2 regions of the Microbispora bryophytorum genome follow, and region 1 is predicted to be linked to the other one. Evidence: riboswitches for the same ligand, from Rfam matches in the RefSeq annotation. Region 1 holds a riboswitch; the other holds the start of a gene.

Region 1 (4,720 bases):
GGCCGTCGCGGATCTGGGCGTCCTTGACCTCGCAGAGCCAGCCGTCCACGTGCAGGATGAACTCGTCGAACTCGGCGTCGTGCGGGCGCTCGCTCAGGCCGAGGTCGTGGTCGAGGCGGGCGGCCTGGATGAGGGTCCAGATCTGGGCGCGGATCGCGGGCAGCTTCGCCGGGTCCATCGCCGCGATCGTCGCGTGCTCGTCGAGGAGCTGTTCCAGGCGGGCGATGTCGCCGTAGGTCTCGGCCCTGGCCATCGGCGGCACCAGGTGGTCCACGAGCACGGCGTGCGCCCGGCGCTTGGCCTGGGTGCCCTCGCCGGGGTCGTTGACCAGGAACGGGTAGACGAGCGGGAGGTCGCCGATCGCCGCGTCGGTGCCGCAGGACGCCGACAGGCCCGCCGCCTTGCCCGGCAGCCACTCCAGGTTGCCGTGCTTGCCGACGTGGACCATGGCGTGCGCGCCGAACCCTGTGCCTTCCCCAGCCGACAGCCACCGGTAGGCCGCCAGGTAGTGATGGCTCGGCGGCAGGTCGGGGTCGTGGTAGATCGCGATCGGGTTCTCCCCGAAGCCGCGCGGGGGCTGGACCATCACCACGACGTTCCCGCTGCGCAGCGCCGCGAGCACGATGTCGCCCTCGTGGACGAACAGCTCGCCGGGCGGTGCGCCCCAGTGGCGTTCCACGCCGGCGCGCAGGCCGGCGGGCAGCGTGTCGTACCAGGCGCGGTAGGTCTCGGCGGGGATGCGCACGGGGTTGGCCGCGAGCTGCTCCTCGGTGAGCCAGTCCTGGTCCTGGCCGCCCGCGGCGATGAGCGCGTGGATCAGCGCGTCGCCGTCCTGCGCGGCCTGACCGGGGAACCCGTCGCCGAGGTCGTAGCCCTCCTCGGCCAGGCGGGCCAGCAGCCTGACCGTGCTGGCCGGGGTGTCCAGGCCGACGGCGTTGCCGACCCGCGAGTTCTTCGTCGGATACGCCGACAGCATCACGACGAGCCTCTTGTCCCGCGGGGGCACGTGACGCAGCAGGCCGTGCCGGACGGCGATGCCCGCGACCCGGGCCGCGCGCTCGGGGTCGGCGACGTAGACGGTCAGGCCGTCGTCGTCGATCTCCTTGAACGAGAACGGCACCGTGATGATCCGCCCGTCGAACTCGGGGATCGCGACCTGTGAGGCGGCGTCCAGCGGCGACAGGCCGTCGTCGCCGGCCTCCCACTCGGCGCGGCCGGTCGTCAGGCACAGGCCCTGCAGGATGGGCACGTCGAGGCCGGCGAGCGCGCCGACGTCCCAGGCCGCGTCGTCCCCGCCCGCGGACGCGGTCGCGGGCCGCGATCCGCCCGCCGCGAGCACGGTCACGACGAGGGCGTCCGCGCGGCGCAGCACGTCGAGCAGCTCGGGCTCGGCGGTGCGCAACGAGGAGCAGAAGACCGGCAGGGCCCGGCCGCCCGCGTCCTCGATCGCCTCGCACAGCGCGGTGACGAAGCCGGTGTTGCCCGCCATGTGGTGCGCCCGGTAGTAGAGCACGCCGATCACCGGGCCGTCGCCGGGCCGGGCGTCGCGTTCGAGTACGCCCCAGGTCGGGGTGGCGGCCGGGGCCGCGAAGCCGCGACCGGTCAGCAGGACCGTGTCCGACAGGAACGCGTGCAGCTCGGCGAGGTTGGCCGGGCCGCCGTGCGCGAGATAGGCGTGCGCCTCGGCGCAGACGCCGCCGCTCACCCCGCCGCTCACCGTGGACAGCTCCATCAGCTCGGCGTCCGGGGCCTGCTCGCCGCCGAGGACGACCACCGGGCGCGGGCCGGCGAGCAGGGCGTCCAGCCCGTCCTCCCAGGCGCGCCGCCCGCCGAGCAGCCGGACGACCACGAGGCCGGCCCCCTCGACCAGGGCGGGCAGGTCGTCCACGGTGAGCCGGGCCGGGTTTCCCAGGCGGAACGCCGCCCCGCTGGCGCGCGCGCTCAGCAGATCGGTGTCCGACGTGGACAGCAGCGCGATGAGCGGCTCGTCCGTGCGCATGGCAGGGTCCTCCCTCGGGGTCCTCGCCCCGGGTCGTGGCGGTACGACGGCAGGAGTCTCCTGGCTCCCGGATCGACGCTCACCCCGGCCTTCCCGTCTTCCGACAGTGGCCGTGTGGTGGGGTTCGCTCCCCGGTCACAGTGGCGGGACCGCGCCGGATTCACACCGGCTTCCTCCGCTTGCCATCGTTCACCGCAGACCTTACGGGACGGAGGCCTGATCGAAAAACTGGCGTTAGCATCCTGCTTGTGGTCATAGGTGGCATTTCCGGACGCGTGGCTCGGGACGCCTGCCCCGGCGCGCTCCAGGTGCACGCCGCCGCGGACGGGGCCCTGGCGCGCGTCCGCGTGCCCGGCGGCGCGCTGACCGCCGGCGCGCTGCGCGAGCTGGCCGCCTGCGCGGAAGAGCTGGGCAACGGCGTCATCGAGCTCACCTCACGCGCCAACGTCCAGGTGCGCGGGCTGGCCGACCCGGCCGCGTTCGCCACGCGGACGGCCGCCGCCGGGCTGCTGCCCTCGGCAACCCACGAACGCGTGCGCAACATCGTCGCCTCACCCCTCAGCGGCCGGTCGGCCACGAGCGTCCTCGACGTCCGGCCGCTGGTGGCGGCGCTGGACGCGGGCCTGTGCGGGCGTCCCACGCTGGCCGATCTGCCCGGCCGGTTCCTGTTCGCGCTCGACGACGGCACCGGCGACGTCCTCGGGCTCGGCGCGGACGTGACGCTCGCCGCGCACCCCGTTGCTCACCCCGGCGGGGATGTGACGCTCCTGCTCGCGGGCGAGCCGGTCGGCTCGGTGACCGCCGGCGACGCCGTCGCCGTCGCTCTCGCCGCCGCCGAGGTCTTCCAGTCGGTACGCGGGGACGCCTGGCGGGTGGCCGAGCTCCCCGACGGCCCCGCGACGATCGCCGCCCGCCTGCCCGGCCGCGCGCCCGTGGCCGTGACGGCCGCCGAACCGCGTAAGGGCGGCGTGTTCGCGCAGGTGGACGGGCGAATCGCGGTCGACGTGATCGTGCCGCTCGGCCGGCTCACCACCGCGCAGGCGGGCCTGCTCGCCGACCTGACCCCCGCCGAGGTGCGGCTGACGCCGTGGCGTACCGTCGTGCTGCCCGATCTCGCCCCCGAGGCGGCCGGGCCGGTGACCGCCGCGCTCACCGGAGCGGGTCTGGTGACCGATCCCGCCTCCCCGTACGCCCGGCTGTCGGCCTGCACCGGGCGGCCCGGCTGCGCGAAGGCCCTGGCCGACGTCCAGGCCGACGCGCTGCGCTGGGCGGAGACCGGTATGCCCGAGCTGCCTGCTGGGGCGCCGCACGGGCTCCTGCATTGGGCCGGGTGCGAGCGCCGCTGCGGGCGTCCGCGCGGGCGGGTCACCGATGTGGTCGCCACGCCCGGCGGCTACCGCGTGAGCCATTGAACGAACAGGGGTACCCGTGCCCGAGCACGACTACGTCCGCGACGGAGCGGAGATCTACCGGCGGTCGTTCGCGACCATCAGGGCCGAGGCCGACCTGACGGGCCTGCCCGCCGACGTGGCCAGGGTCGCGGTCCGCATGATCCACGCCTGCGGCATGACCGACCTGGTCGCCGACCTCGGCTACTCCCCCGCCGTGGTCGCGAAGGCGCGCGCCGCGCTGCTGGCGGGCGCGCCCGTGCTGTGCGACGCGCAGATGGTGGCCTCCGGTGTCACCAGGAAACGCCTGCCGGCCGCCAACGAGATCATCTGCACACTGAACGACCCCCGGGTGCCCGCGCTCGCCGAGCGGCTCGGCACCACGCGCAGCGCCGCCGCCCTCGACCTGTGGCTCGACCGCCTCGACGGCGCGGTCGTGGCCGTCGGCAACGCCCCGACCGCGCTGTTCCGGCTGCTCGAACTGGTCGCGCGGGGCGCGGGACGGCCCGCCGCCGTGCTGGGCGTCCCGGTCGGCTTCATCGGCGCGGCCGAGTCCAAGCGCGCCCTCGCCGCGTCCGGCCTGGAGTTTCTGGTTGTCCACGGCCGCCGGGGCGGCAGTGCCATGACGGCGGCGGCGATCAACGCCATCGCCAGCGAGCAGGAGTGACGTGACGTGACAGGTACCCTCTACGGCGTCGGCCTCGGCCCCGGCGACCCCGAACTGATGACGGTCAAGGCCGCCCGCCTGATCGGCGCGGCCGACGTGATCGCCTACCACGCCGCCCGGCACGGCCGCAGCATCGCGCGCTCGATCGCCGCCCACCACATGCGCGACGGCCAGGTGGAGGAGCTGCTCCAGTATCCCCTGACGACCGAGACGACCGACCACCCCGGCGGCTACCAGGGCGCGCTCGACGACTTCTACGCCGACTGCGCGGCCCGGCTGGCCGCCCACCTGGACGCCGGGCGCGACGTCGTCGTCCTGTGCGAGGGCGACCCGCTCTTCTACGGCTCCTACATGCACATGCACAAGCGGCTGGCGCACCGCTACCCGGCCGAGGTCGTCCCCGGCGTCACGTCGATCGCGGGCGCGTCGGCCGTGCTCGGCCGCCCGCTGGTCGAACGCGACGAGACGCTGACGGTCCTGCCCGGGACCCTGCCCGCCGACGTGCTCGCGGAGAGACTGCGCGGCGCGGATTCCGCGGCGGTGCTCAAGCTGGGCCGCACGTTCGAGAAGGTGCGCGACGCCCTCGCCGAGGCGGGCCGTCTCGACGAGGCCTGGTATGTCGAACGCGCCACCACCGACGCCCAGCGCGTCGCCCCGCTCAAGGAC
Region 2 (4,720 bases), on a different contig from region 1:
GCGGGCCGGCTGACCAGGGCCAGGCCCGCGACCAGGGCGAGGGACGCGATCACCGGCGCAGGTCCGGGCGCGAAGCCGGTGATCGTGAGGGTGAGCAGCGCGCCGCCGACGAGCGGGACGGCCACCGGCACGAGCCGGTGTGCGGCGGCGCCCGCGGGGTTCTCGAATCGGCCGAGCATCGCGGTGAGCCCGACCAGGACCGGCGCCAGGGCGGCCAGCCACAGCGGGACGGAGCTCCACCAGGCCGCCGAGCCGGCGCGCGGGGTCGCCAGCCCGAACCCGATGGTCGCCGCACCGGCGACCGCGACGAGCGCGGTCATGTGCCACAGGTAGACGGTCATCATGCGCGGCGCGAGCGCGGTGAGCACCGCCTCGGCCCTCGGCCGGGCGGCCAGCGCGTTCAGGGCGGGGCGCAGCAGCATCGCCAGGCCGAGCTGACCGGCGAACAGCGCGAGCAGGCAGGCGCTCGGCGGGGCCATGTTGGAGATCATCCCGGGCATCCCGATCATGCTGGCGGGGTAGGGCCCGGTCGCCACCAGGGCCGCCACCATCGCGAACCCGGCGACCGCGAGCCCCGCGGCCCGCCGCCCCGTCAGCCGCTTCAGGCCGCCCTCGGCGTACCGGAACCCGACCTGATGGACCGCCAGCCAGACGAACGCGACGTTAAGGTAGCCGGCGGCCTCCAGGCCGGAGAACCGGACCACGTCCATCAGCACCGCGCCGCCCGCCAGCACCGGCAGGGCCACGCTCGTCCGCACCCGCAGCAGGTGCGGCGTGGCCACCACGGCCAGCAGGTAGACCGCCAGGAACCACAGCAGCTGGCCGACCGTCCGCGCGGCCACGTCCACCGGTTGCGCGGGCACTCCGAGAGCCACCAGGAGGTGGGGGAGCGGCAGCCACACGACCGCCAGCGGCACCACCGGCCAGGCCAGGCGGCGCACCCGCCGCGCCGTCCACTCCCGGGATGTCCCGCCGCGGCGGGCGGCGGACCTGAAGCTGATCGCGTTGGCCGCGCCCCCGGCGAAGAAGACCAGCGGCATGACCTGCGAGATCCAGGTGACGTACGGCATCGCCGCCAGGGCGTTGCCCGTGGTCAGCCGTCCCTGGGCGTACGACAGGACCGGCATCGTCCAGTGCTGGACGACCACCAGGACCATCCCGAAGACGCGCAGGACGTCGATGAAGCGGTCCCGTGGCGCGGCCGGGGCCCGTTCGGGGGCGGGGGGAAGCATGGTCAGGGACACGGGGGCCGCCTTCGCTGTGTCGTGCCGCCACGAGGGTGAGTCACGCGGGTGGCGGGGCCGGGGTGGGGTTCCCCGGTGCGCGGGCCTGTGGGGCTCGATCCTGGTGGCTTTGGGTCTGTGGGGCTCGGAGCCTGGGGTTCGGCTCTTCGGGCTCGGGCTCGGGCTCTGTGAGGCTTCGCGGTCTCGCGGTTCCGGTCCCGCCGAGCACCTCAAGCGTCCCGCCGCGGCCCCCTCCGGCACAGCGACGCGGTCCCTACATCCGGCCATGGGCGACCCCCTACCGCCGGGGTGGGGTATGCCCTACCACTCCCGCGTACGCGCAGGCCGGCGGCATGATCAACCCATCGCGGGTCTGCCCGCCCGTCGTGGACGCGGTCCGCGCGGTCGCGCTCGACCTGGGAGGGCCAGGGGAGGCGCCGGGCTGATCCCCCCGGCGTGCTGAGCGGTGCAGGACGGGGCGGGGGTGGACGCGGCGTGAGGGATTGGTACCGTTGCGTCCGACGCGCGCCGCGCAGCGAAGTCCGGTGAGAATCCGGCGCTGTCCCGCAACTGTGGTTCCCCGTTCTCCGAGGACGAGCCAGGTCGCCTGCGCTGTGCGCCGACGCAATCGACCCTCGTGGAAAAGGGTGATCCGTCGCTTCCAGCGGGTCCCTCGATTCCCGGCATTCCCCCTGATGGAGGACCCTCGTGAGGCCCGTACGCACGGCCGTCGCGGGTGTGGTGCTGGGCGTGCTCGCTCTGGCCGGCTGCGGCCAGACCGACGGCGCCGCCACGTCCGCGCCCCCCGCCCCCGCCGCCTCGGACAGCGCCGGTCAGGGTGCCTTCCCCGCCACGATCCAGGCGGGCAACGGCGCGGTGACTATCGCCAAGAGGCCCGAGCACATCGTGTCGCTGTCCCCGACGGCCACCGAGATCCTTTTCGCGATCGGCGCGGGCGCGCAGGTGGCGGCGGTGGACGACCAGTCGGACTACCCGCCCGAGGCGCCCAAGACGTCGCTGTCGGGGTTCAAGCCCAACGTCGAGGCGATCGTCGCCGCCAAGCCCGATCTCGTGGTGCTCGCCAACGACCTGGAGGGCGTGGTCGCCGGGCTCGCCAAGGTCGGCGTGCCGGTGCTGCTCGAACCCTCCGCCGCCAAGCTGGACGACACCTACGACCAGATCAGGGACCTCGGCGCGGCCACCGGCAACGCGGCCAAGGCCGACGAGGTGGCGAACGGCGTCAAGCAGAAGATCGACGCCCTCGCGGCGGCGGCGCCCAAGGGCAAGGAGCTGACGTACTACCACGAGCTGGACGTCACGCCCTACGCGGCGACGTCGAGCACGTTCATCGGGCAGGTCTACAGCCTCTTCGGGCTGAAGAACATCGCCGACGAGGCGCCCGACGCGGCGGGCGGCTATCCCAAGCTGTCGGCGGAGTTCATCGCCAAGGCCGACCCCGACCTGATCTTCCTCGGCGACACCAAGTGCTGCGGCCAGAACGCCGCCGCGCTGGCCAAGCGGCCGGGCTGGTCCGGCCTGTCCGCCCTGAAGAAGGACCGCGTGGTGGAGCTGGACGACGACGTCGCCTCCCGCTGGGGGCCGCGGGTCGCCGACCTCGCCCAGGCCGTCAGCGACGCCGTGCAGAAGGCGGCGAGCTGAGCCGGTGGTGACGCGGACGCCCCTGGTGGTTCGGTGAGCGGTGGTGCGGTGAGCGGTGATGCGGTGAGCGGTGACGCGGTGAGGCCGGTGGTGGCGTGATGACGCCGGCCCGGCCGCGCGGCCGGGCGCTGTTGGTCGCGTCCGTCGTACTGGCGGCCAGTCTCGCCCTCGGCCTGATGGCGGGCGCGGCCGGCATCTCGCCCCGCGCCATCGCGCTGGCGCTGCTCGACCGGCTGCCGCTGGTGTCCGTGCACTCGGGGCTCGCACCGGTCGAGGAGGGGCTGCTGTTCCAGCTCCGGGTGCCGCGGGTGCTGCTCGCCGCCGTCGTGGGCGGGCTGCTGGCCACGGCCGGGGCCGGTTACCAGGGCGTGTTCCGCAATCCGCTGGCCGATCCCTACCTGCTCGGGGCGGCGGCCGGGGCCGGCCTCACGGTGACGCTCGTCGTGGTCTTCATAGGCGGAGACGCCGGGGTGGGCGCGGTGCCGATCGCCGCCTTCGCCGGGAGCGTCGGCGGGGTGTTCCTCGCGTACGCGCTTGGCCACACGGCGGGCCGGGGCGGCGGCACCGCGACGCTCGTGCTCGCCGGGGTCGCGGTCACCTCGTTCCTCACCGCCGTCCAGACCTTCGTGCAGCAGCTCAAGGTGGACGAACTGCAGCGGATCTACTCCTGGATCCTCGGCGACGTCGGCGGCGGCTGGGACCAGCTCCGCATGATCGCGCCGTACGCCGTGGTGTCGACCGTCGTCATGCTGCTGCACGGCAGACTGCTCGACGTGCTGTCGGTGGGCGACGAGGAGGCGGTCAGCCTCGGCCTGCGCGCGGCGCGCGTGCGCTTCGTCGTGCTGCTGGCCGCCTCGCTCGCCACCGCCTCGGCGGTGGCGGTGAGCGGGCTGATCGCGTTCGTCGGGATCGTGGTGCCGCACGTGGTCCGGCGGCTCGCCGGCTGGTCCTATCGGATCGTGCTGCCGCTGTCGTTCCTGGGCGGCGCGGCGTTCCTCGTGCTGGCCGACACGATCGCGCGTACGGTGCTCGCGCCGGCCGAACTGCCGATCGGGGTGGTCACGGCGTTCGTCGGTGCGCCGTTCTTCGTCACCGTCCTGCGCGTGACCCGGCGGGTGGAGACGTGAGCGGGCGCGCCGTACCGGCCGTCGAGGCGCGTGGCGTCGGCGTCACGCTGGGCGGGCGGCCGGTGCTCACGGACGTCACTCTGTCGGCCGCGCCGGGCCAGTGGCTGGCGGTCATCGGGCCGAACGGCGCGGGCAAGTCCACGCTGCTGCGGGCCGTCGCCGGGCTGGTGCCGAGGGAGGGCGAGGTGCTCGTCGAGGGGACGGCCGTCGACGACCTGCGCCCGCGCCGGCGGGCCCGGCTGATCGCCTACGCCCCGCAGAGCCCGGCGCTGCCGCCGGACATGACGGTCTACGACTACGCGCTGCTCGGCCGCACGCCGTACATCGCCTATCTCGGCAGTGAGAGCGCGCGGGACCGTGAGGTGACGCGGTCGGTGCTGGAACGGCTCGACCTGGACGGCTTCGCGTCCCGGCCGCTCGGGCACCTGTCCGGCGGCGAGCGGCAGCGCGTCGTGCTCGCCAGGGCGCTGGTGCAGCAGGCGCCGGTGCTGCTGCTCGACGAGCCGACCACGGCGCTCGATCTGGGCCACCAGCAGCAGGTGCTCGAACTCGTCGACCGGCTGCGCCTGGCCGACGATCTCACCGTCGTGACGACGCTGCACGACCTCAGCCTCGCCGCGCAGTACGCCGACGCGCTCGTGCTGCTCGCCGCGGGGCGCGCGGTCGCGGCCGGGCCGCCCGCGCGGGTGCTGGCCGAGCCGCTGCTGACCG

The links. A riboswitch is a leader RNA that binds a small molecule or an ion and turns the genes downstream of it on or off. The one in region 1 is predicted to bind cobalamin.
Region 2: another riboswitch for cobalamin. It lies ahead of ACGFIB_RS02840 (ABC transporter substrate-binding protein); the one in region 1 lies ahead of cobN (cobaltochelatase subunit CobN).

Annotation. Positions count from the first base shown of each region.
Region 1 covers NZ_JBICTF010000005.1:502,703-507,422, forward strand. Annotated here, with positions in the region: gene cobN (cobaltochelatase subunit CobN) at 1-1,999, opposite strand, end outside; cobalamin riboswitch at 2,053-2,175, opposite strand; gene cobG (precorrin-3B synthase) at 2,275-3,411, shown strand; gene ACGFIB_RS19790 (precorrin-8X methylmutase) at 3,428-4,054, shown strand; gene ACGFIB_RS19795 (precorrin-2 C(20)-methyltransferase) at 4,061-4,720, shown strand, end outside.
Region 2 covers NZ_JBICTF010000001.1:614,524-619,243, reverse strand. Annotated here, with positions in the region: gene ACGFIB_RS02845 (acyltransferase family protein) at 1-1,244, opposite strand, end outside; gene ACGFIB_RS02850 (Gfo/Idh/MocA family protein) at 1-13, shown strand, start outside; cobalamin riboswitch at 1,716-1,852, shown strand; gene ACGFIB_RS02840 (ABC transporter substrate-binding protein) at 1,932-2,882, shown strand; gene ACGFIB_RS02835 (FecCD family ABC transporter permease) at 2,981-4,009, shown strand; gene ACGFIB_RS02830 (ABC transporter ATP-binding protein) at 4,006-4,720, shown strand, end outside.